Linked DNA regions of Psychroserpens ponticola. The main gene of each other region encodes a partner of the protein of the gene in region 2 in a complex. Links are inferred from orthologs where the notes say so. Each region holds a gene or a part of one and is shown on either strand. Other genes may lie near its edges.

Evidence for each region.
Region 1: the proteins of pheS (region 2) and pheT are in contact, whole or in part, in a crystal structure (PDB 6P24), measured with the Escherichia coli proteins. The link is inferred for Psychroserpens ponticola from one-to-one orthologs.

What each region holds. Positions count from the first base shown.
Region 1 is NZ_CP116221.1:1,206,448-1,224,893, reverse strand. Bases 8,820-11,833 are described here. They hold pheT (phenylalanine--tRNA ligase subunit beta), read left to right. Parts: upstream 8,820-9,120; coding sequence 9,121-11,547; downstream 11,548-11,833. Other genes in these bases: MUN68_RS05385 (lipocalin-like domain-containing protein), read right to left, coding at 11,597-11,833; MUN68_RS05395 (peroxiredoxin family protein), read right to left, coding at 8,820-8,999. In the rest of the region: MUN68_RS05435 (DUF7935 family protein), read left to right, coding at 1-229; MUN68_RS05430 (patatin-like phospholipase family protein), read right to left, coding at 239-1,132; MUN68_RS05425 (peptide-N-glycosidase F-related protein), read right to left, coding at 1,271-2,971; ATP-dependent DNA helicase RecG, read left to right, coding at 3,076-5,178; miaE (tRNA-(ms[2]io[6]A)-hydroxylase), read left to right, coding at 5,265-5,846; MUN68_RS05410 (hypothetical protein), read left to right, coding at 5,921-6,292; MUN68_RS05405 (hypothetical protein), read left to right, coding at 6,395-6,871; MUN68_RS05400 (DUF3124 domain-containing protein), read left to right, coding at 7,134-7,649; more of MUN68_RS05395, read right to left, coding at 7,782-8,819; more of MUN68_RS05385, read right to left, coding at 11,834-13,243; MUN68_RS05380 (phosphatase PAP2 family protein), read left to right, coding at 13,482-14,336; tpx (thiol peroxidase), read left to right, coding at 14,446-14,946; MUN68_RS05370 (diacylglycerol kinase), read left to right, coding at 14,951-15,319; MUN68_RS05365 (DNA translocase FtsK), read left to right, coding at 15,417-17,831; MUN68_RS05360 (LolA family protein), read left to right, coding at 17,865-18,446.
Region 2 is NZ_CP116221.1:4,018,147-4,029,144, reverse strand. Bases 202-3,197 are described here. They hold pheS (phenylalanine--tRNA ligase subunit alpha), read right to left. Parts: upstream 2,212-3,197; coding sequence 1,192-2,211; downstream 202-1,191. Other genes in these bases: MUN68_RS17725 (hypothetical protein), read right to left, coding at 2,756-3,112; MUN68_RS17730 (lipocalin-like domain-containing protein), read right to left, coding at 2,304-2,726. In the rest of the region: MUN68_RS17720 (CvpA family protein), read left to right, coding at 3,327-3,836; MUN68_RS17715 (carbonic anhydrase), read right to left, coding at 3,891-4,517; MUN68_RS17710 (SulP family inorganic anion transporter), read right to left, coding at 4,553-6,415; MUN68_RS17705 (DUF2490 domain-containing protein), read right to left, coding at 6,479-7,147; MUN68_RS17700 (carbonic anhydrase family protein), read right to left, coding at 7,167-7,796; MUN68_RS17695 (SulP family inorganic anion transporter), read right to left, coding at 7,831-9,423; MUN68_RS17690 (hypothetical protein), read right to left, coding at 9,513-9,794; MUN68_RS17685 (SH3 domain-containing protein), read right to left, coding at 9,854-10,612; MUN68_RS17680 (BatD family protein), read right to left, coding at 10,624-10,998.

The DNA.
Region 1 (18,446 bases), 2.8 Mb from region 2 along the record:
ATTTAACCATAATTTAGCACAACAAATCTATGTAACAGACCAATGCTGGAGCATCACTTCTACTGCAAAAAATGCCACTATTCAAATAATAAGAAAAGCCACATTATCAGACAAAGTAGATTCCGCTGACAAACTCCGAGAAGTTATTTTAAGTGAGATGATGGAAAAACGATCTCCTAGCGATGCTGCCTTATCATTTATAAAAGAAGAGGTTTCAGACATCTGGTAATAAATGCTATTAAGGCAACAAATTTTCATGTTTATTTTTAGCATACTCATAGCCTTGAGCCCACCATTTCACCATTAAACGTTTGCTAAAAATTAAAGAGTTTTCTGTTAGACTTGTAGGTGTATAATACAAATTAAGCTTTACGCCCTTGTTTTTTGCTGCAAGCTTCCCAATTTCAATATCATTTTTCTCAACTTGATCTAAAAGATGTCCAAACAAACTTAGCATTAATGAAAACGGATTTTTTCCTAACACTTTTTGTTTACTCATGTTTTCAGACTCTAACACAATAGCATCTACTTCAGTAGCACCACGCTCAATAGCTTCCCGAATTGGAATAACACAACCCAAGCCTCCATCTGCATATTCATAACCATCAACTTTAGCTAACGACATAAATGGAATGTAGTTGCATGAAATCCAAATCCAATTACAAAACTCTTCGTAATTAAATTCTTTGATTGACTTATACTCTACTCGATTCATAGATAAATTAGAAACAGTAACAACCACATCTTCTTTAGTCATTCTAACTCTATCAAACTCTTCTCTTGTAAGGTTTCGCTTAATATATCGTTTTAATGACTTGCTCTCGCCAAAAGTTCGTTTCATTCTTATAAATTGCCATAATGAATTCACAAAATCAATAGACACGTATTCACGATCACCTTTCTGACGGTGAACAAAAGGACTAACACTAAAAATATCACGCTGATTTACATTTGTAAAAATAGTATACAACTTACCTATATCATTCGCAGCCAAATGAGACACCAATAAACTACCAGTAGACGTTCCAAAAAACATATCATATTCTCGGCCCAAATCTTTAGTCAGATATTGAGCAACACCTCCTGCAAAAGCTCCTTTACTTCCTCCTCCCGATATAACTAACGCTTTCATCTATAATTTCATTTATTTTTCAATATTCATCTTACGATTAAATCAAATCAAAACACAAATTCTAATAATTCTTATACAAAATAATTCAGACAAAAAAAGCACGCAAAAACGTGCTTATTTCGTATTTTATACACTTTATTAATTCATAACAACTGGCTTAGCAATAGGCGTATTGCTTTTTACAACCACAAAAGTAGATGTTGCATAATACGCGTCTCCACCAGCTAAATCGCTAACCCAGTCTTCATAATCATATTCAAAAGAAAACGAGCTACCAGCCATAGTTAATCCAAATTGATTTATTCGTGCAGGAACAGCCATTCCTGGACACCAACCTGCTCGATCTGGCGACCAATTTCCTGGGCTTTGATTATTTATAGGATTTGAAGCACAACCAATTGGCTCCATATTATGTTGAAACATGATTGCTCCATTAATTTTAACATCATGACTTCTATAACACCATTCCGCACAAGGTCGTCCATCAGAATCATTTGGAGTTGCATGTCCCCAACCTGAAATCACAGTTCTAAGATGTGTAGACTCTGCATTGGAAGGAACTGAAACTGATCTTGTTAAATCAAAGTCATGAGTCACACCATACGGAACCCCTTCTAATGAATTTTCGTTATATTGCATTACTTCAGCAATTGCATAGTATTCGTAATCTGGCGTTCCTTCAATATAATCAAAATCAATTGAAATTAAATCAGCCTTAGAAGTCCAATTTTCAATATAAATTCTCAATTCCACATTACCAGTTAACAACGATTTAAAATCAGTAACATCAAACTCTAAACCTCTAGGTAGCAATTCAGTTCCAACCCAATAAGGTGTAATATAACGTCCTATTTCGTACCAATCTCCAGAATTAGAATCTCTAACCAATACATTAGCAAACCTATCCCAATCATCACAACCTGTTGCTGGACAGTCTATTTGTAAAAACATTTTAATTTGCTCAATATTAGACATATCTTGATGAAGCGTAAATGCTTGTTCAGCTGATTGACTAAAACCTGTTCCAAAAGCTAAAGGCTCATCACTAAAAGTAGTGTAATTATGAGTTATTGGAACACCTTCTCCTGTTAATGAAACCTCTATATTATCTGTTTCAGAATTCACAACACTTAAAATTCCAGTTGCGCTACCAAGAACTAAAGGAGCAAATCTCACATAAACAGTAGCTTGACCATTTGCAGATTCTGAAGGAATCTGTAACACATCAGAAAAAGCCGTCCCATCTAAAGAAACCTCAAAACCTTCTGTTGTAGCTATATCAATTACAGAATTCAAATTATCACCATCAACATAAAGCGTTAATGGTGTTGAGTTTGACAAAACCTGAGTATCATCAAAAATAAAACTCATTGTATTCACAGTGACCAATGGAGTAATACTCAATCCTGTTCCGTTTAAATTTAATGTTCTAGTAGTCGCAGAATCACTTTCAATACTAACTGTACCAGCAATAGGGCCAATAGAATTCATTACTGGAGAAAACCTTAGGTACAATGTATTCTCTAAACCATTAGCTTCACTTTTACTAATTGTAAGCTGATTAGTAAAATTTACATCATCTAAAGAAATTTCAAAATTTGAAGTAACAGTAACTGACACATCCGAAGAAAGACTCGCTCCTTTAATAATTACATTTTGAGAAGCAGAATAACTCGCAACATCAACTTCTCCAAAAGAATTTATCGCTCCTGTAACTATTATTTTAGATTGTTGGTTACTATCATTTGATGAATCATCACTACTACAATTAACGATAAACAATAAACCCATTAAGAATATCAACACTCCTAGGCTCTTTTTAAAATTACTAGTTTTCATAAATTGATTGGTTTTTTTACAAGATAAAAATTATAAATGATATTTTTCATGAAATCATAAAATTGACATTAAAACATTAGAAAAAAATGATAATTTTGAAAAGAATGAGTACAAATCTTCAAACTCCGATAGACTACCTTAAAGGTGTTGGCCCTAATCGCGCAGATTTACTGCGAAGTGAATTAGGAATTCATACTTTTCAAGATTTGATAAATCTTTTTCCTAATCGCTATTTAGACAGAACGAAGTACTATAAAATCAATAGTTTACAAAGAAACAGTGCTGAAGTTCAAATTATTGGCAAAGTCATTGGATTCAAAGAAGTGACTCAAAAACGAGGCAAACGACTCGTCGGCACCTTTGAAGACGATACAGGACGCATGGAATTAGTATGGTTTCGTGGACAAAAATGGCTAAGAGATACCATAAAGCTAAATACACCATATGTGATTTTTGGAAAAGTAAACTGGTTTAATGGCGTATTTAGCATGCCACATCCCGATATAGAATTACAAAGTGAGCACGAACAAAATCTTCGCTCATCGATGCAAGCCATTTATCCTTCAACAGAAAAACTTTCTAATAAAGGCATAACAAATCGCATAATGACGAAGATCATGCAAAATTTATTTTTGGAAACCAAAGGACGCTTCGAAGAAACACTCTCTGAAGACCTAATTTCAGAACTCAAATTATTATATAAAAATGAAGCGCTTTTCAACATACATTTTCCAAAAAATCAAGACCTATTAGCACGTTCAGAATTTCGATTAAAATTTGAAGAATTATTCTACATTCAATTGCAATTAATTCTTAAAAATTTAATTCACAAATCCAAGATTAAAGGCTTTCCTTTTGAGTCAGTCGGAAATTATTTTAACACCTTTTACAAAGATCATTTACCTTTCGATTTAACCAATGCTCAAAAACGTGTCATCAAAGAAATTAGACACGATTTAGGAAGTAATGCACAAATGAATAGACTACTCCAAGGAGATGTAGGTTCAGGAAAAACAATAGTCGCTTTCATGTCAATGTTAATGGCACTTGACAACGGTTTTCAAGCTTGCCTAATGGCTCCAACTGAAATTTTGTCAGTCCAACACTACAATGGATTAAACGAATTGTCTAACAAACTGAATATCAGCATATCAATACTAACAGGCTCAAGCACTACTTCAGAAAGAAGAAAAATTCATGAATCCTTAGAAAATGGAGAATTACAGATCTTAATTGGCACTCATGCGCTACTCGAAGACAAGGTGAAATTCAAAAATTTAGGACTTGCAATTATTGACGAACAGCATCGATTTGGAGTTGCTCAACGTTCTAAATTATGGAAAAAAAACACCTCTCCTCCACACATTTTAGTGATGACTGCAACTCCAATTCCGAGAACATTAGCAATGTCTGTTTACGGCGATTTAGACATCTCAATTATTGATGAATTACCACCTGGAAGACAAGCTATAAAAACGGTTCATCGATTTGACAAAAACCGTCTTAAAGTCTTACGATTTATACGTGATGAAATTGAAAAAGGAAGACAAGTATATATTGTTTATCCATTAATCCAAGAAAGCGAAAAACTAGACTATAAAGATTTGATGGATGGCTATGAAAGTATCGTTAGAGATTTTCCGCTACCTAAATATCAAATCTCCATTGTTCATGGCAAAATGAAACCTGCAGACAAAGAATATGAAATGCAGCGTTTTGTTAAAAACGAAACACAAATCATGGTAGCAACTACTGTTATTGAAGTTGGTGTTAATGTTCCAAACGCATCTGTTATGATTATTGAAAGCGCAGAACGCTTTGGATTATCACAATTACACCAACTTAGAGGCCGTGTAGGTCGTGGTGCAGAACAGAGTTATTGTATTTTAATGTCGGGACATAAGCTAAGTCAAGACAGCAAAGTACGATTAGAAACTATGACTAAAACAAGTGATGGATTTGAAATTGCTGAAGTTGATTTAAGACTTCGTGGACCAGGAGATATAATGGGAACTCAACAAAGTGGTATTTTAAACCTTAAAATTGCAAACATTATTAAAGATAAGGACATTCTTCAAAGTTCTCGTTTCTATGCCAAGCGGATTTTAAATAACGATCCTTCATTAAAACTTCCAGAGAACAAAACTATTTTACACACTTACAGACAACTCAGTAAATACAAGAACATTTGGAATTATATTAGTTAAAACTAACAAAATTCAGTAATTTAATTACATCCTTATTTCTTTATAGATTTTCTATCTTTACGAAATAAACACATAGAAAAATGAGCATGCTTCATCTCAAATTAGAAACAGATCCTCGTTGGGCAACCATAGCTGAAGAAAACATAGAAGAAATCCTTACAGATCATGCTTGGTGTGAACAAAAAGCAGCCACAAACGCTATTACCATTATTACTCACAATCCGCAATATGAAGACTTAGTTACAGAATTACTTGAACTTGCCAAAGAAGAATTGGAGCACTTTCAGATGGTTCATAATATCATCAAAGAACGTGGCTACACATTAGGTCGAGAAAGAAAGGATAGCTATGTCAATGAACTATATAAATTCATGAACAAAGGCGGAAGTCAGTTACAAAGCATGGTTGATCGTTTATTATTTTCAGCAATGATTGAAGCCAGAAGTTGTGAACGCTTTAAACTGTTATCTGAACGCATAAAAGATTCAGAACTGTCGAAATTCTACTATGATTTAATGGTAAGTGAAGCTGGTCATTATACAACATTCATCACATTCGCTAGGAAGTACGGAAAAGACATTGATGTTGATAAACGCTGGAAAGACTTAGTAGAATTTGAAGGCGAACTCATTAAAAGTTATGGGAAATCAGGTAGTATTCATGGGTAAGTATTTTCAAGCAAACCTTCTGTTTTAACATTTTTTTTACATAGTAAACCCAACTAATACTATAATTTCGCTTTGTGAAACACAACACAACATCAACTATTTTAAATCTTATATTAGGATTTTGCTTTCTTGTAGCATATCCTAACACAGATGTTAGTTTTAATTCTGAAATCCATTTAGAGGTTTTAAAAAGTAAAACTGAAAGCTCTTCAGTAAAATCGGTAAGCCACTTACATGCAAATGATTATTCAGAAAGAATTACGACACACAATCAAAATACATTTACACCTCAATATTTAAAAAAACATTCTGATGCTGATATAAAATCAAACATCAGTAAATATCAGACCTTAGTAAAACGCAACAAATACCTCCAGTACTCAAGAAATCTTTTTCTAAATTTCTTAAATACTGACATTATCTTTCCTTTTCATACATTCTGGTAATCTGTTTTAATTTTTAAGCATCATTTATTTGACAAAAAAATTAATTAGGCATTGTAATCACACAATACCTACATAACAATACTTTTAACTTAATATTTCAAAATGAATTTAGGAATAACAATCACGTCAACAATACTCGTGTTGATAGTCGCTACACCTGTTGTACTTATGCAACAACAACAAAAGAATAAAGAACGAAAGCTCATAAAAGCATTAAAAGCATTCGCTAGTAAAAACAACTGCTCGTTAACAGAATACGAAGCATTTAGAAATTTTGCAATTGGATTAGATAAAAATAAGAACCAATTGTTTTTTTATAAAAAGAGCACTACAAGTGAAACCCTTGAACACATCAATCTTAATGAGATTAGAAGTTGTAACGTTTCAAACTTAAAAAAACCAACTCGCAAAGATGCTGTTGGCAATACTGTTAGACTAGAATTAATCTTAAACCCAATTAACAATAAAAACAACAAATACAACATTGAAATCTATAATCAAACTGATGATTTTCAAATAAATGGGGATTTAGAAATCGGTCGTAAATGGGAACATATTATTAATGATAATATACGCTAATTATTTTTTTTTAGAAACAACTTATTAAGCTTTGATACATTATATTAAGGCTTAATAAGTTATTTCAAATAAAAATAGTAAAGCATAACTAAATCAATATCTGTTTTTAACAAAATTGACGCTGAACATAATACGACTTTCACTATTTTTGTTAGAATATTCTGTAAATTAACACAAAAAGTGTTCGTAGAATTTAAAGATGAGCTCATTAAAAGTTATGGAAAATCAAAAAGCACACACAGACAATCTTATTCAATTAATTATGAAATCTCATTTTGTCCTATTGCTCTTAACGTTCTCATTAATTTTCAGCTGTGAAGATCCACATAAAGAAATCAGTTCAATAAACCCTGAAAATTGGACCAAACGAGCTATTAAAATTAATAAAGCAGACAGCCTTCAATTTGGAAAAACTTATCTTTCCATCTACTCGCAGATCTATAGTCAATCTGAACATAAAACACACAATCTTACTGCGATGGTAAGCTTAAGAAACACTAGCGACAAAGACACTATTTACCTATTAAAAGCAGACTATTTTGACACTCACGGCAAATCGGTTAGATCATATTTTAACCAAACGATTTATTTAGCTCCTTTAGAAACTACAGAAATCATAATTAACGAAAAGGATATTACTGGAGGCACAGGATCTAATTTTATTTTTGAGTGGAAAATTCCAAAAAACTGTCCAGAGCCCTTATTTGAAGGTATTATGAACTCCACGATGGGACAGCAAGGTTTATCATTTGTGACTCAAGGACACCGAATTAAATAAACATTTTTAGTTAAAAAAAGCGCAACGTTCATCTAAAACTAAAGCTTATAACGATTTTTGAACCTTGTTTTGAGAAGAATAAATTAGCAATCTAAGGTTTTGTATTTCCCAACATACAAACTTACATAACTATTAATTGCTTACTAAAGCATCTACAAAACTTGTAAATTCAGTCTTAAAATCGGTGTATTTATCACCTGTTGCAGGACCATTAAAACCAGTATGAATTTTACATACATTACCTTTTTTATCAATAAAAATTGTCGTTGGATACGATAAGACATGGTTTAACATAGGTAGCCTTTCTTGAGCTTCATCTTTATCTGAAGTTCCGTATTGCGCCAATAAAATCGGATAGCTAATTCCAATATCATCCTTTAAACGCTTAATGTTTTCAAAGGCTTTTTCTTTAGTTTTAGCATATTCAAAAGCTAATGCAACAAACTCAACATCCTTGCTACTTCTTGTATTATAGTATTCAGAATAATATTTACTTTCATCTAAACAATTCGGACACCAAGTTCCCATCACCTGAACAACAACAGCTTTGTTTTTAAATCGATAATCAGACAACGAGACCATATTTCCATCAGCATCAGGAAACTTAAATTCTAAAGTTTCGTAACCTTCTTTTAGAAATGTGAGGTCATTTGCATTTGGTAATTCATAAGATTCGCTTCGTTTAGCAACAAAAGGCTCTTCCCAATGGCTCCCAGAATAAAATTTACCATCCATGGTGTCACCATTAATTTCTGCAGTAAACAAAAACGCATGAGCACCATCAAAAGTAGACAACCTCATAGTATTACCATCTATCAAGCCTTCTAAATATCTGTAATCTCCTGTTGTTGTCCTAAATGTACCCGTAACATTAACACCATCTTGTTTAAAAATTCCTTTAGCCATATACGTTTCAGCTTCAATATTTGGACTAAAAACAACTTCCCAGTTTCCTGCTACATTTTGATTGGTTGTATTTGTTTCAGAAGCAAAACGCTTACTGTTTCCAAATTCTGCAGTAAACGGAACTACGCGACCCAAATCTTCTTTTATAAAATTACCTTTTAAGCTACCTTTATTTATAACCGCTTCAACAAACCCATCAAATACTGGTGTTTTAAAAACAATTGTATCATTTGAATATGTAATATCATTTACCAAAATCACCTCTTCAGCATTAAAAATCTTGAGAGACTGAGCTGAAGTCACTTCAAAAATAAAAGGCAAGGCTTCATCTGGAGTCAGTTGAAGTTCTGCTCGCCAAACACCAAGTTGTAAATCATTGCTATCTTCCGTTTTACAAGAGAAAAACACAAGAGATAATAGAAAAAATCTTAAAACAAATTTCATAATATGGAGATTAATGAACTAATAGTCTTGACAAATTTAAAATTCTTACAAAGAAAAGACAATTATCCATTATTATAACTACATAGTATTATTATCTTTGTGGCTTGATTAAAGTACAAAAATGAAGATTTCATACAATTGGTTACAGCAGTTTTTGAAGATCGACTGGCCAGCAGAACAAACTGGCGAGCTTCTTACTGATTTAGGTTTAGAGATTGAAGGCATTGATGCTTTTCAATCGGTTAAAGGAGGATTACAAGGCATTGTCGTTGGTGAAGTACTGACGTGTGAGCAGCATCCAAATGCAGATCGCTTAAAAATAACCACAGTAAATATTGGTAATACTAACCCTCTACAAATTGTTTGTGGAGCACCAAACGTTGCAAAAGGACAAAAAGTTCCTGTAGCAACAATTGGAACAACATTATATACTGCTGAAGGAGAAGCTTGGACCATAAAAAAAGGCAAAATCAGAGGTGAAGAAAGTCACGGAATGATTTGTGCCGAAGATGAGTTAGGATTAGGCTCATCTCATGATGGGATTATGGTTTTAGATGCTGATACAAAAATTGGAATCCAAGCTGCTGAATTATTTAATGTAGAAAATGATGAGGTATTTGAAATTGGCTTAACACCAAATCGTGCTGATGCCATGAGTCATTTTGGAGTCGCTCGTGATTTAAAAGCTGGTTTACTGCAAAAAGAAATCAATAGCGAATTAATCACACCTTCTGTTAGTTCCTTTCATGTTGAAAATAGAACTCTTAAAATAGATATTGACGTTGAAGATAAAACCTTAGCACCTCGTTATTGTGGTGTCACTATTTCTGGATTAAAAGTCGCAGAATCTCCTCAATGGCTACAAAATAGACTAAAAGCAATTGGCTTAACACCAAAAAATAATATTGTTGACGTTACTAATTATGTGCTACATGAATTAGGTCAACCTTTACACGCTTTTGATGCCGCTAAAATTTCAGGAAATAAAGTTATTGTAAAAACACTTCCTAAAGGCACAAAATTCACAACTCTTGATGATGTTGAACGCGAATTACACGAAGAAGATCTTATGATTTGTGATGCTGAAAAACCAATGTGTATTGCTGGTGTTTTTGGTGGTACAGATTCTGGAGTAACACAAAACACAACGAATATCTTTTTAGAAAGTGCATATTTCAATCCTGTTAGTATTCGTAAAACAGCGAAACGCCATGCTATGAATACAGATGCATCTTTTAGATTTGAAAGAGGTATCGATCCGAATATTACTGAATATGCTTTAAAACGTGCTGCATTATTAATTCAAGACGTCGCTGGTGGAGATATTACAAGTGATTTATTAGATTTTTATCCAAATAAAATTAAAGATTTTCAAGTTCGTTTGAGTTTTGATAACGCAAAGAAATTAATCGGTGAAGAAATTCCGAAAGAAACGATAAAAAGCATCTTGACATCTTTAGATATTAAAGTTAATAACGTTACTGAAACTGGATTAGGACTAACAGTTCCTGCATACCGAAATGATGTACAACGTGAAGCCGATATTATAGAAGAAATATTGCGTGTTTATGGTTACAACAATATTGGAACCACTGAAAAGTTAAACGCTTCAATTTCTAATACTTCAAGATTTGAAGATTACAAACTCCAAAATGTAATAGGTAACCAATTGTCTTCACAAGGCTTTTTTGAAATACTTTCTAATTCATTAACGACACCTAAGTATATTGAATTAAGTGAGCAATTAAAAGAAGAACACAACGTAGAAATGCTCAATCCGTTAAGTAACGACTTAAGTGTGATGCGTCAAAGTTTATTGTTTTCTGGATTAGAGGCTGTTAGCTATAATATTAATAGAAAGCGAGATAATTTGAAGTTATATGAATTTGGAAAAACCTATCATAACTACAATGGAAATCGCGAAGAATACAAACGACTGTCTGTTTTCTTAACTGGAAACAAAAATACTTTGCGTTGGAATTCTGCAGCTCAAAAAAGTGATTTCTTTTATTTAAAAGGCATTGTCAATAGTACATTAGAACGTTTAGGTTTTTCAAATCTTAAAACCTCTCCAATTAAAAACGATGTATTTAGTGAAGGGATTAGCTTATCACTTGGAAAAACGAAGTTGGTTGATTTTGGCATTATTAACAAGAAGATCATAAAGCATTTTAGTATTTCGCAAGAAGTACTTTATGCTGAATTTGATTGGGATAATATTGTTGATCTAGCAAAACACCAAAACATTAAATTTACAGATATTCCAAAATACCCTGAAGTAAGACGTGATTTCGCTTTGCTATTAGACGATCAAATAACTTTTGAAGACATCGATAAAATTGCAATGCAAACGGAAAAGCAACTGCTTAAAGATGTTGACTTATTTGACGTGTATCAAGGTAAAAACTTACCAAAAGGAAAGAAAAGTTACGCTGTGAGTTTTACCATTCAAGATGAGAAGAAAACCTTGACAGATAAACAAATTGACAAAATCATGAATAAGCTCCAAACTAATTTTGAGAAACAGCTTGGTGCTGAATTGAGATAACAAAAAAGCCTTTTCATTTCGAAAAGGCTTTTTTATTATTTTATTGCTACTAACGTGTCAACGAAACAGTGCCTGTGCAAGTCTCTCCATACCTAGTACAATCTGACCCAATAACATCTGTTCTGCTACTTTGTGAAGTTCCATTAAACGTATTGGTAACCTTATCATAAGTTAAAGTCATAGAATTAGTAGCTGTTTGAAAATTAACTCCATCACATGCTGGTGAGAAAAAATCTTGATAACTTAAATTTATAGTTAGAATATTATTTTCAAAAGTAAAACTATTTGTCAAATAATTACCATTGGAATCATCAGGTAAAATCGCTGTATAATCTTCATTTAAAGTTAAAAGCTCACCAGATCCATTATCCATAAAAGTATCACCATTTGAAACAACACAATTAGAATTTTCAGCAAAAAACCATCCTCCAAAAATATTAGTATAGGTCTCAACATAAGTAAACGCCCCATCAACTTCTTGTAGTACCATTTTATAAGGTGTCAATTCTAAAATTGTAATGAATGATGTATCTCCATCTGCTGTTTCAGTAATGATGTTACCGTTAACTTCGTAGTTACTAGGTATTTCATCGGATAACTCACAAGCATCACCATAAAACTCGGTTGCAATAAGTTGATTTTCGGTGAATTCAACTGTAATATTGCAATCATCAACATCAAATGTGTTTACTCCATTTTCCGTTTCGCCAACAAGATACCAAGTTGCAATTAATAGTTGAGCATCTACAGGCTCTGAACCTATGGTCGCTGATCCAAAAGCAATACAACCATTATCATCAATAACCATAAGGTAATAGTTACCGTCTCCTGGAGCTACAATAGAATCAGTGATTATTCCAGTATCTACATCTCCTGTAGACCAGTAAAAGGTATAACTTGCTGTATCTCCATTAACAATAGCAACTAAAAGATTTCCTGGATCTACACCTATTATGACTTCCAAATCTGAATCTTCACATTGGTTTTCATCTAAAGTAGTATCTGGTGTATCTGGCGCATCTGGATTAGTTTCCTCAACAGGAGGCTCAGAAGCTGAAGCTGCTCCAGCAAAGATAACTGCTGCTAAAACTCCTGCCAATACTGTAGGAGCTGTAACCACCAAAATTGCGGCACCTGCAACACCAACACAAACACCTAACCAACCTTTAACCGCATTCCATTCAATTCCTGTTACATTACTTGCGTTTCTTAGAAGACCATAACCTGTAAAACTATCTCCATCATATTCTACTGTAGTAAAATTAATAACTGCATCAGACATCGTAATCCAATCTCTTTCATAAACAACATAGTTTACCAATCCATCTTCAGGGTAAATAAACTTATGAATAATATCATCTTTTAAGCCATTAGTTTCAGAATACAGTAATGAGACTCTTTGATTATCATCTAAAATAACATAATCGACTTTATTTGAATTGTCAGCATTATACGCAAAACTTTGAATCTCCAAAGGCGCTCCATCTCCATCTGTTTTTCCATATACATAAGTCGTAGCATTATCATTATCCATATAAATTTCAGATAATAATTGCCCTTCAGAATTAGGAGTATTTAAATACTCTATATATTCGTTATTTGGATCAGGTGAATTGTCAGAATCATTATCATCTGAACAAGAAAAAACAACGATAATTAAACTAAATAAAAAGTAAAAGCGAATAAAATTTTTCATTATAAATGGGTTGATTAGTAAACAAACAAGTTACAAAAATTAATTAAGGTCAGAATACTTAATAATTAGTATACTTTCACACAAATAAATTGAGAAAATCATTAATGAGCTTCAAGCAAACTTTGAAAAACAGCTTGGTGCTGAATTGAGATAACAAAAAATCATTTTATTAGCATTTTTTTGTGAAATCTAAAAATGAAAATGCTTTATTTTTGTCGATAATTGTTATTCAAAATCATTGAGACCATCTACGTTATTTTTATTTTTTTTCTTCTCATTTTGTTCAAACTTTGTTCTATCACAAAATATACAGCCTACTAAGCGTATAGACAGCTCTGAAACATCATGGACATTACTCAAATATGACACAAAACTAACTTTTAAAGCCGTAGGCCATTCCTTATCAAAGCCTGCAACATGGAAAAGTAGAGATTTTACAAAATTAGGAATCCTTTTAGCAGGAACAACGGCATTGACGGTTGCAGACAATCCTACAAGAGACTTTTTTCAAAATCAAAAAAGCAATTTCCCTAAAGTTGTTAGAGATTTTGGATGGTATTTTGGTAGTCCGCAAAACTATTTTATAGCTAATGCTGGACTATATGGTTTTGGATTAATCACAAAGAATGAAAAAGTCAGAAAAACGAGTGTTCTAATAATTTCATCATCAATTACAACCGGATTGATACAAACAATTAGCAAATCAGTATTTGGAAGAGCTAGGCCTGGTTCTGATTTAGATCATTTAGATTTTAAACCATTTTCAAGTGAGGCGAAATATCATTCATTTCCATCAGGACATACAGCACTTTCTATTACCATGGCACATGCCATAGCAAAGCAGTTTGACAATACTTGGACGAAAATTGGAATATATACTATTGGAGCTATTCCTCCTATTTCTAGATTAATTGATGATGCGCATTGGATTACTGATATTGCTTTTAGCGCAGCAATTAGCATTATCGTTGTTGATAGTATTGATAAATATCTTTTCAATGAAAAAACTTATGCTTATTCTCAGAAGAAAAAACATATGTCTTGGAATTTAAAGTTTGGAGGAAATCAAATTGGAATTGTAGGCTCTTTTTAGACATTTAATAATTCATCTGTAAAACTATTACAAAATAATATGAAAGCTTAAGGTTTAAAATTTAAATAATACTTAATTTAGTAATACAAAAAATAAAACGACATAAAACATGGCAACAATAACATTAGGAGGAAATACCGTACACACCTCTGGAACACTTCCTGAAATAGGCTCTCAAGCTCCAGATTTTAAATTAACAGCAGTAGATTTATCAACTAAAACATTAAACGATTTTGCAGGACAAAACCTAGTATTAAACATTTTTCCAAGTGTAGACACAGGTACTTGCGCACAATCTATGCGAACTTTTAATAAAGAAGCGAGCGCATTAGACAACACTAAAGTATTATGTATTTCTAAAGATTTACCTTTCGCTTTTGCTCGTTTTTGTGGTGCTGAAGGCTTAGATAATGTCATTAGCTTATCAGATTACAAAACAGGTGATTTCGGAACTAACTATAATCTTAAATTTACAGATAGTGTTCTTGAAACCTTATTATCGAGATGCATTATTGTAATTGATGTAAAAGGCAAGATTATATATACTGAACAAGTACCAGAAATCTCAGACGAACCTAATTACAAAGCTGCGCTAAACGCATTGTCTTAGTTTTATGTCAAAAAAAGATTCTTTTTTAGTCAACCGATTAAAAAGCGTAGGTCATGCTTACAAAGGAGTTGTGCATCTTATAAAAACAGAATCGAGTATAAAAATCCAAGTTTGTATAGCAATAGCTGTAACTATAACTGGGTTTTATTTTGACATTTCTAATACAGAATGGCTCATACAAATTGTTTTTATTGGATTAGTTATGAGCCTGGAAGGTATGAACACTGCTTTTGAACACATTTCAGATTTTGTACATCCCGATACTCATGAACATATCGGAAGAATAAAAGACATTGCGGCTGGAGCCGTTTTAATCGCGGCAGTTTCTGCTGTAATTGCCGCATTGATTATTTACATTCCGAAAATATTTTAAGGTTAACAACTCCGTTAATATCTCATCGCTTTAAATACTTTAAAGTTAGGATAAACGTTAGTAATTTGTATTTTTGTTTTACACTAAGAACCCTTTAATGGCGAAGAAAAAAACTAAGACTAAAAGCAAAGCTAAAGCAACGCCTAAACTAAAAAAACCAAGTTTTAAATTATCAAGTCAACAAAAATTGATTTTTGGTAGTTTATTAATAATTCTTGGCGTCTTATTGTTTATAGCATTCTTATCATTTTTCTTTACTGGACAAACTGACCAAAGTACACTCACAGAATTTTCTTCAAGAGATGTCGAAACAAAAAACTGGCTCAACAAACTTGGTGCTTGGGTAAGCGACTTGTTTATCAATAAAGCTTTTGGTGTCTCGTCATTTATTTTTTCAGGGTTATTATTCCTTTCTGGAGTTTATGTTGCTCTAGATATTAATAAATCTAAACTACTTAAACATTGGATTTGGGGAACACTGATTGCTATCTGGCTATCTGTTTTCTTTGGTTTTTTCGCACACAAATACGATTCACTTGGTGGAACTATAGGTTTTGAAATGAATAGCTTCTTTCAAGATTATATGGGAAAAATAGGCACTGTACTCCTACTTGTTTTTATTCTAATAATTTATTTAGCCATTCGTTTTAAAGTTACTGGAGAATCTATTGTAGCCCTTTTTAAGAGAGCAAATAAAGAGCTTAAAGACGAAATTAATTCTGTAAAAACAGCAAATGAAGACAACATAGTTCCTTTAGATAATGATTTATCTGCTGAAGCTGAAGACATAAAATCTGCTTTTGAATTAAACATAGCAGAAGTTGAACCTACGATTGAAAACCATTCGAAACCAGAAAAGAAGACTGAAACTCCAAAAGTAAAAATCAATAAACCTGAACCCGAACTAGAGATTGAACCAGAGCCTGAGTTAAATATTGAAATTAAAACAATTGAAGAAGAAGTTTCAGAAACTGATAACCTATCAAACAAATTGGTTGAAGATTTCGGACAATTTGACCCAACTTTGGATCTAAGTAAATTTGAATTTCCGCCTTTAGATTTATTAAAAAAGTACAATACTGAAGGTATTACTATAAATCAAGAAGAACTTGAAGAAAACAAAAACCGAATTGTAGAAACCTTGAACAACTACAAAATTGGTATTGCAAGTATTAAAGCTACAATTGGCCCAACAGTAACGTTGTATGAAATTGTGCCTGAAGCAGGAGTACGTATTTCTAAAATCAAAAACCTTGAAGATGATATTGCATTATCGCTCTCGGCTTTAGGAATTCGTATTATTGCTCCAATTCCTGGCAAAGGAACTATTGGTATTGAAGTGCCAAATAAAAATTCAACCATTGTATCGATGCGATCAGTAATTGCATCACAAAAATTTCAAAAATCAGAAATGGAACTTCCTATTGCTTTTGGAAAAACCATTAGCAATGAAACCTTTGTTGTCGACTTAGCAAAAATGCCACATATGTTGATGGCAGGAGCAACTGGACAAGGTAAATCTGTAGGTTTAAATGCCGTTTTAACATCATTATTATACAAGAAACATCCTGCAGAAGTTAAGTTTGTTTTAGTTGATCCAAAAAAAGTTGAACTTACGCTTTTTAATAAAATTGAACGTCATTACTTAGCGAAATTACCAGATAGCGAAGAAGCTATTATTACAGATAACACCAAAGTGATTAACACGTTAAATTCGCTTTGTATCGAAATGGACAATCGCTACGAAATGCTTAAGAATGCCATGTGTCGTAATCTTAAAGAATATAATGCAAAATTTAAAGCACGTAAACTAAACCCTAACGATGGTCATCAATTTTTACCTTACATTGTTTTAGTCGTTGATGAGTTTGCAGATTTGATTATGACTGCTGGTAAAGAAGTAGAAACTCCTATTGCTCGTTTGGCTCAATTAGCTCGTGCTATTGGAATTCACCTTATCATAGCAACTCAACGTCCTTCAGTTAATGTAATTACAGGTATTATTAAGGCAAACTTTCCAGCTCGTATCGCTTTTAGAGTAACGTCTAAAATAGATTCGAGAACCATTTTAGATGGTTCTGGAGCAGACCAATTGATTGGTCGTGGTGATATGCTATATACCTCTGGAAACGAAATCACTCGTATTCAATGTGCATTTGTAGACACTCCAGAAGTTGAAAAAGTTACTGATTTTATAGGTGCACAAAAAGGGTATCCTGATGCTTATTTATTACCTGAATATGTAGGCGAAGAAAGTGGCACAAGTATTGATAACAATATTGCAGACAGAGATAAACTGTTTAGAGAAGCTGCTGAACTTATTGTAATTGCACAACAAGGTTCTGCCTCTTTATTACAGCGAAAACTTAAACTGGGTTACAACAGAGCTGGACGGTTAATCGATCAACTTGAAGCTGCAGGCATTGTTGGAGGTTTTGAAGGCAGTAAAGCCAGACAAGTTTTAGTTCCAGATTTAGTAGCTCTAGATCAATTATTAGAAAATGAATCGTAATTAAGAAGTTTATAACTAACATTAATTTTGAAGATGAAACAAATAGTACTAGTAGTAATAGTTTTAATAAGTTCATTTGGTTTTGCCCAAGATGCAGAAACCTTACTTAATGACGTGTATGACAAAACTAAATCATATGAAAACATATCTATAGATTTCAAATATGTTCTTGAAAACACGAGTGAAAGCATTAATCAAGAAACTCGAGGAGATGTTGTTATACAAGGTGATAATTATGTGCTAAACATACTTGGTCTTACTCAAATTTATGATGGCACAACACTCTATACCATAAGTCCAGAAGATGAAGAAGTCACTATTTCTTCGGATAATACAGAAGAGGAAACTACAATTACGCCAAGTAAAATGTTGTCATTCTACAAAGAAGGTTATACTTATGAAATGGATATTGTTCAGAATGTAAAAGGAAGAAAAATTCAGTATGTAAAATTAAATCCAATTGATACAAATTCTGAAATAAAGCAGGTATTATTAGGTATTGATGCACATACAAAACACATCTACAATTTAATTGAAATTGGAAAAAACGGCACAAAAACTACCTTAACTGTTAATTCTTTTAAAACGAATGAGCCGATTTCAAAAACCTTGTTT
Region 2 (10,998 bases):
TAAATCTGAAAAAACAGGATATTCTCACTTGTATTCTGCGAATGTGAATACTGGAAAAATTAAAGCTTTAACAGAAGGTAATTATGAAATTCGAGAAACAAGCTTATCAAAAGACAAAAAAACGTTCTTTATTACAAGCAATAAGGTAAGTCCGCACGAACAACATTTTTATCATTTATCAGTAAAAGGCGGTAAATTGACACAAATCACATCACGTCAAGGTGGACATGAAGTTACAGTATCTCCAGATGAAAAGTATTTAGCTGTTAGGTATTCCTATTCTAATAAGCCTTGGGAATTATTCGTAATGCCAAACAAAGCTGGTGTAGAAATGATACAACTTACAACATCAACCACAGCGGATTTTAATGCTTATAATTGGGTGGATTCTGAAATCATCAACTTTACAGCTAGAGATGGTGTTCAAGTTCCTGCGACACTTTTCAAGCCTACTGAAGCTAAAAAAAATGGTGCAGCTATTATATTTGTGCATGGTGCTGGTTATAAACAAAATGTTCACCATTGGTGGGCAGATTACGACAAAGAATATATGTTTCATAATTTTTTAGCTGACAATGGTTACACCGTTTTGGCAATAGACTTTAGAGCTAGTGATGGCTATGGTCGTGATTGGAGAACAGCCATCTATCGTCATATGGGAGGAAAAGATTTAGACGACCAAATCGATGGTGCAAAATATCTAATTGAAAGTCAAGGCATTGATAAAGATCGATTAGGAATTTATGGAGGATCTTATGGCGGTTTTATCACTATGATGGCTATGTTTAACTCACCAGATACTTTTAAAAGTGGTGCAGCATTACGCTCTGTAACCGATTGGGCACATTACAATCATGGGTATACGTCTCCAATTTTAAATACACCTGTTGAAGATCCAAAAGCATACAAACAAAGTTCACCTTTGTATTTTGCTGAAGGCTTAAAGGGACATTTGTTGATGTTACATGGTATGATTGATACCAATGTGCATTTTCAGGATGTGGCGCGTTTATCGCAACGCTTAATTGAATTGAAAAAAGAAAATTGGGAACTCGCTGTTTTTCCTTTGGAAGGTCACGGATTTAAAGAAAGTTCAAGTTGGTCTGATGAATACCGAAGAATTTTTAAATTGTTTCAAGAAACTCTTAACTAAGAAAAAAGGCGTTATTATAAATAACGCCTTTTGTATTTTTATAATGCAGATTTAAACTGCTCTAAGAAGCGCACATCGTTTTCACTTAGTAAACGAATATCTCCAATTTGATGCAATAACATGGCTATTCGGTCAATACCAACACCAAAAGCAAATCCGGAATATTCAGTCGGATCAATTTTGCAATTTTCTAATACATTAGGATCTACCATTCCACAACCACCAATTTCTAACCAACCTGTTCCTTTGGTTATTTTATAATCCGTTTCGGTTTCTAAACCCCAAAACACATCAATTTCTGCACTTGGCTCCGTAAACGGGAAATATGAAGGACGCAATCTAATTTTAGACTTCCCAAACATTTCAGTTGTGAAATATTGCAAAGTTTGTTTTAAATCGGCAAAACTCACATCTTTATCAATATACAAACCTTCTACCTGATGAAAAAAACAGTGTGAACGTGCTGAAATAGCTTCGTTACGAAACACACGACCAGGAGAAATCGTACGAATAGGAGGCTTATTGTTTTCCATATAACGTACTTGAACAGAACTCGTATGTGTACGCAATAACACATCGGGATCTGTTTGAATAAAGAATGTATCCTGCATATCTCGAGCTGGATGATATTCTGGTAAGTTTAATGCGGTAAAATTGTGCCAATCGTCTTCTATTTCTGGGCCTTCACTCACGTTAAATCCGATACGAGAAAAGATATCTATAATTTGATTTTTTACGATAGAAATAGGATGACGAGCACCAATTTCAATAGGTTCTCCAGGACGTGATAAATCACCATAAACTCCCGCAATATCTTCTTTACTTTCTAATTCTTCTTTTAAGGCATTTACTTTTGCTTCAGCTGTGTTTTTTAGCTGATTAATGGTTTGCCCAAATTCTTTCTTTTGCTCTTTAGCTACATTTTTAAACTCAGCAAAATAATCGTTAAGCAATCCTTTTTTACCTAAATACTTGATACGAAATGCTTCAACCTCTTCTTTAGATTGTGCTTTAAATGCTTCTGCTTCTGCTATAAGTCCTTTTATCTTATCTATCATGATACCAATTCAAAATGACTGCAAATTTAGTGAAATTTGTGCATAAAAAAACACCTTCTCAGTAGAAGGTGCATAATTTAAATCTTAAGAAATTAATTTTTAATATAAACCTCTTTATATGTTGCAAAAACAGGATCTAAAGGATCAATAGCGTCTGAATGTTCAAAATAAAACGTGTTGGCTACAAAAGTTAATTCTTCAGATGAATTATTGCCTTCGATTGTAAGTGTATAAATACTATTGCCATCATTAGACCATGTTCCTGAATTAGATTCTTCTAATTCACAAATCCCTTGAATTACTTCAAAATATTTATAAGAAACAGTTCCATTACTCTTAAAGTTAAAAGTTTCTTGCATTTGGCAACTAGTTAAACTCTGTTCTATATCATCAATGAATAACTTATGGAAAGTCCAGGTTCCTATTATTTGGTCTTGAGAGCTAGAATCATCATCGTTACCGCATGATGAAAATACAAGTGTAAATACGCTTAAGAATAGAATTAGTTTTTTCATAATGTTTCAGTTTAAACTATTAAATATTTTTATTTAATAAATTGAGTTTCTATAAAATAATTAACAATAGCATCTTTCATTAAAACACTTTGTTCGCCTGCTTTTAAAGATGGTAACTCTGCTTTCACTTTATAATGTGGCCAACCGTCTTTGTCAACGAAATCGAATTCATAATAACCATAAGGTGTGAGCAATTTACAAATAGCAATGTGCATTAAATCGATCTTGTGGTCTTTCTTGAATTTACGATCAAATTGACCTAATTCTTGCACTCCAATTAAATAAATAATAGCATCTAAATCTAAGCTATCTCCATCTGCGAATTGATTTGATAGTTTTTTTACCACCAAATCCCATCGTTCTTTTAATTGTTCGTCTCTTGCCATATTTTTTCCTTAAATGGAATGAATTAAATTACAATTTGTAAAGTTAACAAACTATAAGTTGATGAAAAGCGTTATTAATTTAAAATTAATAAACCACTTTGTCACAAGGTGACATTTGATTCAATAATTCTTATTAGATAAATAGGTTTCATCGAATCTCTGATTTCTCAATAAAAAGGAGAGAATCCCTTATATTTGAACTTAAATTTTAGTTATGACTGTAATTGATATTGTTTTAGGTTCGCTTTTACTATTCGGGCTCATAAGAGGTTTTATGAAGGGTCTTTTTGTTGAAATCGCCTCTTTAGTTGCACTTATTGCTGGTGTTTATGGAGCAATCCATTTTAGTGATTTTGCTGCTAACCTTTTGTATAGTAAATTTGATTGGGATGAAAAATACATCAATATCGTGGCTTTTGCAGTTACATTTGTTATTATTGTTTTGGTCATTGCACTCGCTGGAAAAGCATTAACTAAGTTGGCAAATTTTGCTGCGCTAGGTATTTTAAACAAACTGCTTGGAGGTGTGTTTGGAGCTTTAAAAATTGGTTTAATTTTAAGCATATTGTTGATAGTTTTTGATACAATGAATAATTCCATCCCGTTTGCAGATGAAAAGGATTTGAAAAGCTCTATTCTTTATGAGCCTGTAAAAAGCTTGGCTCCTATGCTATTTCCGAGTATTATAAATAAAGGGAAGGAAGATTCAGAAGATGAATCTTAAACATAAAAAAACTGCCTATGAAATATAGACAGTTTTTGTTTTACTAAACTAATTTTAATCTAGATGATAAATTTCCATTATATCACTTAGAAACTTCTCAAAATCTATTTTTAAATCAATTAACTTCCCAGAATGAACATCAAAAACCCAACCGTGTACTTTTAGACCTCTATCTCTATATGCTTTTTGTACAGCAGCAGTTTTAATTAAATTAACACACTGTTCTTTTACATTGAGTTCTACTAATCGATCGTATTTTTTTTCTTCATCTTGGATAGCATTTAATTCATCATGATGAATTCTATATACGTCTCTTATGTTACGTAGCCAACCGTTGAGCACGCCTAAATCTGCTGATTGCATAGCTGCTTTTACACCACCACAAGCATAATGACCACAAACCACTACGTGATTTACTTTTAAATGTGTTACTGCATATTCAACAACAGACATAGCATTCAGATCTATACCTGAAACCATATTTGCAATATTACGATGCACAAAAACATCACCAGGACCAAGTCCCATTAAATCTTCGGCAGTGACTCTACTATCTGAACAACCAATGTATAATAATTCTGGTGTTTGCCCTTTTCCTAATTCTTCAAAATAATTAGAATCAACGGCTAATTTTGCTTTAATCCACTTTTCATTATTTTTAAATACATTATCTAAATTCATGATTTTTACTTTTAATTCCCAATCCTGAAAGTTAGTTAATTCTTATCTTCTACATTGTTTTTCACCCATTTAATACAGGTTTTAAAATCTTTAAAAATATGTTCATTTGGAATAAAATCTGGAATGATATCAATACGTTCCATCATGTATCTTGGCTGTTTTAACAATCCAACAAATAATACTTCAACTTCACTTTTTTTAAGATCTAGAAGCATATCTTCCATAGCATATAGGCCTGATTGATCCATATATTGCATTCGTCCTAATCTTAAAATAACCGTTTTAGCTGTTTTAGGAATTTGCTCTGTTAAAGCTTGAAAATCGCTAGTTGAACCGAAGAACAGAGGTCCTTTTAGATGCTTAATAAATACTTCTTCTTTTAAATTTTCAGGAAAACCACCTTCATCAGCCCATGCTTCTTCTTTTAAAGACTTTACATCAGAACGTTCAGCGGTTAAATCTCCTATTTTTTTCATAAACATTAATGAAGCAATTACTAAACCAATTCCAACAGCATAAATTAAATCCCAGAAAGTAGATAGTAATAATACAATAAGCATTATTAATACTTCTGAGCTTAACTTTAAAGGTCCGAATTTAATATCTCTTGGTAAACTAGGTATCGCTTTTAGCCCTTTATAATCCATTACACCAATACCAACTGTTACTAATATACCTGCTAAAACTGCAGCCGGAATTTTTGATGCAACATCACTTAATGCTAGCATTATTAATAATAACATGATACCTGCAATCATACCTGACAACCTAGTTTTTCCACCTGCATTAATATTTACAACAGTTCTAATGGTTGCTCCAGCTCCAGGAATACCACCAAAAACTGAAGCAATACTATTACCTATACCTTGACCAATTAACTCTTTATTAGGCTTGTGTTTGGTCTTCGTCATATTATCTGCAACGACACTAGTTAAAAGGGAATCTATAGCTCCCAATAGTGCTAAAGTAAGGGCAGTGAATATGTAGGGTGTGATACTTCCTAAACTAAAGCTAGTAAACATTTCTAACTTAGGAATTGGAATACCACCAGGAATCTCTGAAATTGGTCGATATCCTAAATTAAAACCATAAGCAATACCAGACATTACTATTAAAGCAACCAATGTACTTGGAACTGCTTTCGTAATGCGTTTAAAACCATAAATTATCAAAATTGTTCCTAGTGCTAAAATAAGTTCTAACCAATTAATATTCTTTAAAGCTCTAGGCAATACTTTTATTGCACCAACTGTACCAGAAGCTTCTTTTGCTGCTAAAGTTTGTGATTCTGTTAAAATTTGCTCTGGAGTAATTTGGTGAGCACGATCTATGGTTTCTTTAAAGTTTTCAAGTACTAAAATACCTTCTCCAGCTTCTTCTTTTAGTATGTTTTCAAGAATAACTTCCTCTGCTTGCGGTTTAAATTGTTCCACAAAAGCTACATCTTCTTTAGGATAATACCCAATTGATGGTAATATTTGTGTTAAGAGAATGATGACTCCAATTGCGGTCATAAAACCAGAAACAACGGGATAAGGAATGTATCTTATATATTTTCCTACACCTATTAATCCTAAGCCAATTTGAATCAATCCTGCAAGCAAGAAAACCGTTAAAATTGCTGGTAATGCTTTCTCTACACTTCCATCATTTGCAGCAACTATTCCTGCAATAATAACCATACTCACAGCAGTCATTGGTGCGGTTGGCCCAGAAATTTGTGTGGCAGTTCCTCCAAAAAGTGCTGCAAAAAAACTAATAAAAATAGCACCATAAAGACCTGCTTCTGGTCCTAGTCCAGAAGAAACTCCAAAAGCTAATGCTAGAGGCAATGCCACAATTCCTGCTGTTATGCCTCCAAAGGCATCTCCTTTAATATTAGAAAATAAGTTCTTCATAGTTTATGTTTTTGTTAAGTTATTCAAATTTTTAATTAAATAAAAGTTCCACCACTTAGTTTGTTAGAAATTTACAAATGCAATTACATTAATTTGGTCTCTTCCAGAGTTTTCAAAAAATTGGTTCATATAACCCAATTCTAATCGTAAAGCATCAGAAAATTTATATCCTAAACCACCAAAAACTCTATTTCTGTCAAAAACCGACGACTCTGTATTTAAAAATATCTCATTATATAGTGAAGCATATAGTGGATTCTTACCTTCTTCTTTATATTGTAGCGGAATCTTAATGCCTAAAAAATACCTGAATCGCATTTTAAAATCGTCTTCAACAAAACGCTGTTCAAATCGATAACGATGACTCAAACCTACCTTACCTACTTTCTGTTTTGTTGTAAACTGTTGAAAAATACGATGTTCATTAATTGATATTTTCTCATCAGAATTATCGATATAATTTTCAGATAAAATATAACCATATCCCAAAAGGATGTTATTGTTGTTTTTAGTTAAATTATACCCTAAACCTGTTCGCAACAATAATTGTTCTAAATCACCAACAGCATCATAATTTCTATACTGAACTTCATTATGGACATTCCATTTTTCGTTGAGTTGTTTATTTCCAATGTAAATAAGCCAATTACCTAGATTACTGTCTTGCGCATTTATAAAGTTAGGCAGCACTAACAAAAATGTTAGAGCTACCATACTTATTCTCTTCTTCATTATATTTTTAGATCTATTTTTATTCATAAAATGTCACTGCTCCTGAATTCACATTATACATGGCTCCAATAATTTTAATCTCATTATTTTTTTCCATTTCTGTAAGTATTGGACTTTCTGCATGAATTCTATCTATCATTAATTGTACATTCATGTGTGATACATTATCTACAAAATCTAGATTTTTAGAGCTTCTTAAACTTTCATCTTTGGGTTCTGTAACGGCGTTTACTGCTGGTGTTATTTTTTGAACTAACTTAGTTAGATTACCCATTTCTGCATGGTCACATGCGCCCTTTACTGCACCACAACTTGTGTGTCCTAAAACAACAATCAGTTCTGTGCCTGCTAATTTGCATGCAAATTCCATACTACCTAAAATGTCTTCATTTACAATATTACCTGCAACTCGCACACTAAAAATATCGCCTAATCCTTGGTCAAATACCAACTCAGCAGACACTCTAGAATCTATACAGCTTAAAATAGTTGCAAATGGAAATTGTCCATCACTAGTATCGTTTACTTGTTCTAAAAGATTACGATTGGCTTTTAAGTTCTTTTGAAATCTTTGGTTTCCTTCTTTTAAATATTGTAATGACTTTTGAGGTGTCATTGTTGCCTGTGTTTCTTTTGTATGTGCTTTCATATATTATTATTTTTATTTGTTTTATTATTAACTGTTAGCTTAAACTAATACTAGATTTAGGTCTTAATTGAAAGAATTCAATAAAACTTGGTGGGTTTTCAACTACTCCGCGTTTTGAAATTAATTGGATATCAATATTTCTCTCCTTCGCTTTAAAGGCAAAATCATCGAGAATTTCAACAATATCATAATCTAGATATCGTGTTTTTCTAACATCAAATTCTAAATAGGTGTCTCTTGGCAAACTATCTAGCTCCTTTAAAATGGCACCTTTATTAAAGAAAGTTACTTCTTCAGCAAGCTCCATTTTAATTTTATGTTTTCCGTTACTATTATCTTCAATATGAAGAAAGTGAGAGTTTTGGTAGCTCTTTAACAATATCACTACAATACCTACCATTAATCCTAAGCCAATACCAACCAATAAATCTGTAAATACAATTCCGAAAACTGTTACAAAAAACGGCACAGATTGTTTCCATCCTAATTTATACATCTTCATAAACAATGCTGGTTTTGCTAGTTTATAACCTACAATCAATAAAATTGCAGCCAAGACAGATAAAGGAATTTTATTGAGTAGCGTAGGAATTAATATCACAGAAATCAATAATAAAAATCCATGAATAATTGCTGATGTTTTACTTTTCCCTCCTGATTGAATATTAGCAGAACTTCTAACAATTACTTGAGTTATTGGAAGGCCTCCAACTAAACCAGATAATATATTACCTGTTCCTTGAGCTAATAATTCTCTATTTGTTGGTGTTACATTTTTATCTGGATCCAATTTATCTGTTGCCTCAACGCATAATAAAGTTTCTAAACTTGCCACCAAAGCAATAGTGAAAGCAATTACCCAAACATCAGGATTTGTAATCGCTGAAAAATTAGGAAAACTAAATTGACCAATAAATGAATCAAAACTATCTGGAACTGGAACACTCACTAAGTGCGAATCTGCAATAGATAATGTCTCACTAGATTGAGTTACTAAGAAAAAAATGATTCCTATGACAACAGCAACTAGAGGCCCTTGAATAATTTCAAAAAACTTTCCTTTTTTAACTAATACATTGCTCCATAATAATAAAATACCTAATGCTATAAAGCCGATAACCATCGAACCTAAAATAAGGTTATCAAAAATATTCCAAATTGCAGAAAATGTATTTTCACCAGACATCTCCATAAAACTATCGGCTCCTTCTGGTTCTGCATCATAGCCAAAAAAGTGAGGAATTTGCTTTAAAATAATAATAATTCCAATACCAGTAAGCATGCCTTTAATAACAGAAGAGGGAAAATAATATCCAATAATTCCAGCTTTTAAAATGCCAAAAAGTAATTGAATAACACCTCCTAAAACAACAGCAACTAAAAAATTTTCATAACCTCCTAACGTACCAATTGCTGTTAATACAATAGCTGCTAAACCAGCTGCAGGTCCACTAACTCCAATTTTAGAACCACTTAAGGCTCCAACAACAATTCCTCCTATAATTCCAGCAATTAAACCAGAAAAAAGAGGTGCTCCACTGGCTAATGCAATACCTAAACATAAAGGTAATGCTACAAAAAATACAACGACACTTGCAGGCAAGTCGTTTTTTAATGTTTTAAACATTTATAAAATGATTTTATACTATTGAATGGGTTTCAATAGTTGATTTTTAATATTTTTTTGGGGACAATACATGTCGAACGAATAAAATATTAAATAAAATCGGGTGGTGGAGAAATGATATTAAAATGCGGATTTAAGTAATTCTTAAAGAAATAACCTAAATTATCATTAGAATTAGAAGCAAACAAACTCTCTGCCTCACTATGTTCTTTCGTTGGGAATATTTTTAAACTTTCTTTTTCTTCTTCTTCAGTAATACTGTAAAATATAGAAACATCAAAAGAATCATCCATAGCAATGATTATTGATGGCGCAGTAATTAAGGCCACAAATAAAATAGAAAATAAAATTGCAATGGTTTTTCTTTGCATAAAAATAAAATTGAAGTGCAAATATAAGCTAACAAGATTATAGAAGTGTTAAGGAATTTTTAAAAATTCTTCAATGTTTTAATATCATCTTTAGCGATCCAACCTGTTTTACCATCGGAAAGCTTAATTTTTTTCCAATTACTAACCGTATCTAATACTTGTACTTTTGTTCCTTCATGAAGCACAAAAGCTTCAGCACTTCTCAAGTTTGGTTCGGTTTTGATTTTAGTTTCTTGAGCAAAAACAATTGCTGGCTGATTATTGTTAACCAATTTATACTTATGAAAAGCAAAAGATAAAGACATTATAGCAAGTAACAACGATAGATTACTCGTTAAAAAAGTAAATCGTTTTTTTGATGTTGAATCCGTAAAAGAATAAGCGATAAATAACATCACGAAAAGCATAACCAAAACTACAGCTGTTTTTGCCCATGCATCAAAACTCAACATGTTAGTAACATTCCTTATAAGCTTAGAAATACCAACCTCTGGCACAAAATCTATAGCATCTACAGTCATATTTCTTGCGAAAGCAATATTGTTTTTGATGTCTTTGTCATGAGGCTTTAATAACAATGCTTTTTCATAGTAATAAATACTAGGTGCAATATGGTTAAGTTTATAATGTGCATTTGCCATATTGAAATACAATTCTGCAGAATGTTCACCTGAGTCTAAGACCGTTTTATATTTCTCTAGAGCTTCAGTATAATTCGCATCGTTGTATAGCGTATTTGCAGCTTCAAAAAGTTGATTGTTTTGAGCAAATGTAAGTATGCTTCCAAAAAACGTTAATATGTAAATTAATTGTTTCATTAATGTTTTAACTACCTCAGTTCTTTATCAATTATTGAAATGGTTTTTGCGGCATTCTCATAATCCTTCTGCATTTCAACATTAGTAATTGGTGTATATCTAGCCAGTTCACAATGCTCAAGAATATTTATAAATTCTTGAATTGATTCTCTATTAACTTGTCGTTCAGTTAATAGTATTTCTATTTTTTCTTTACTAAAATCAGTAGTTTCAATATGTAATTTAGCCTTAAGATAATTGTGTAATGCTTTTTCTAGCGCGATATAAAATGCTTCTTTTTGACCTAAAACTTTTTTGGCTTCACTTAAATAACGTTTTGCTAATTTATCTGCTTTTCTAATTCTATTACCAAAAACATCTGCATTGCGTTCTTCTTTCTTCTTGCG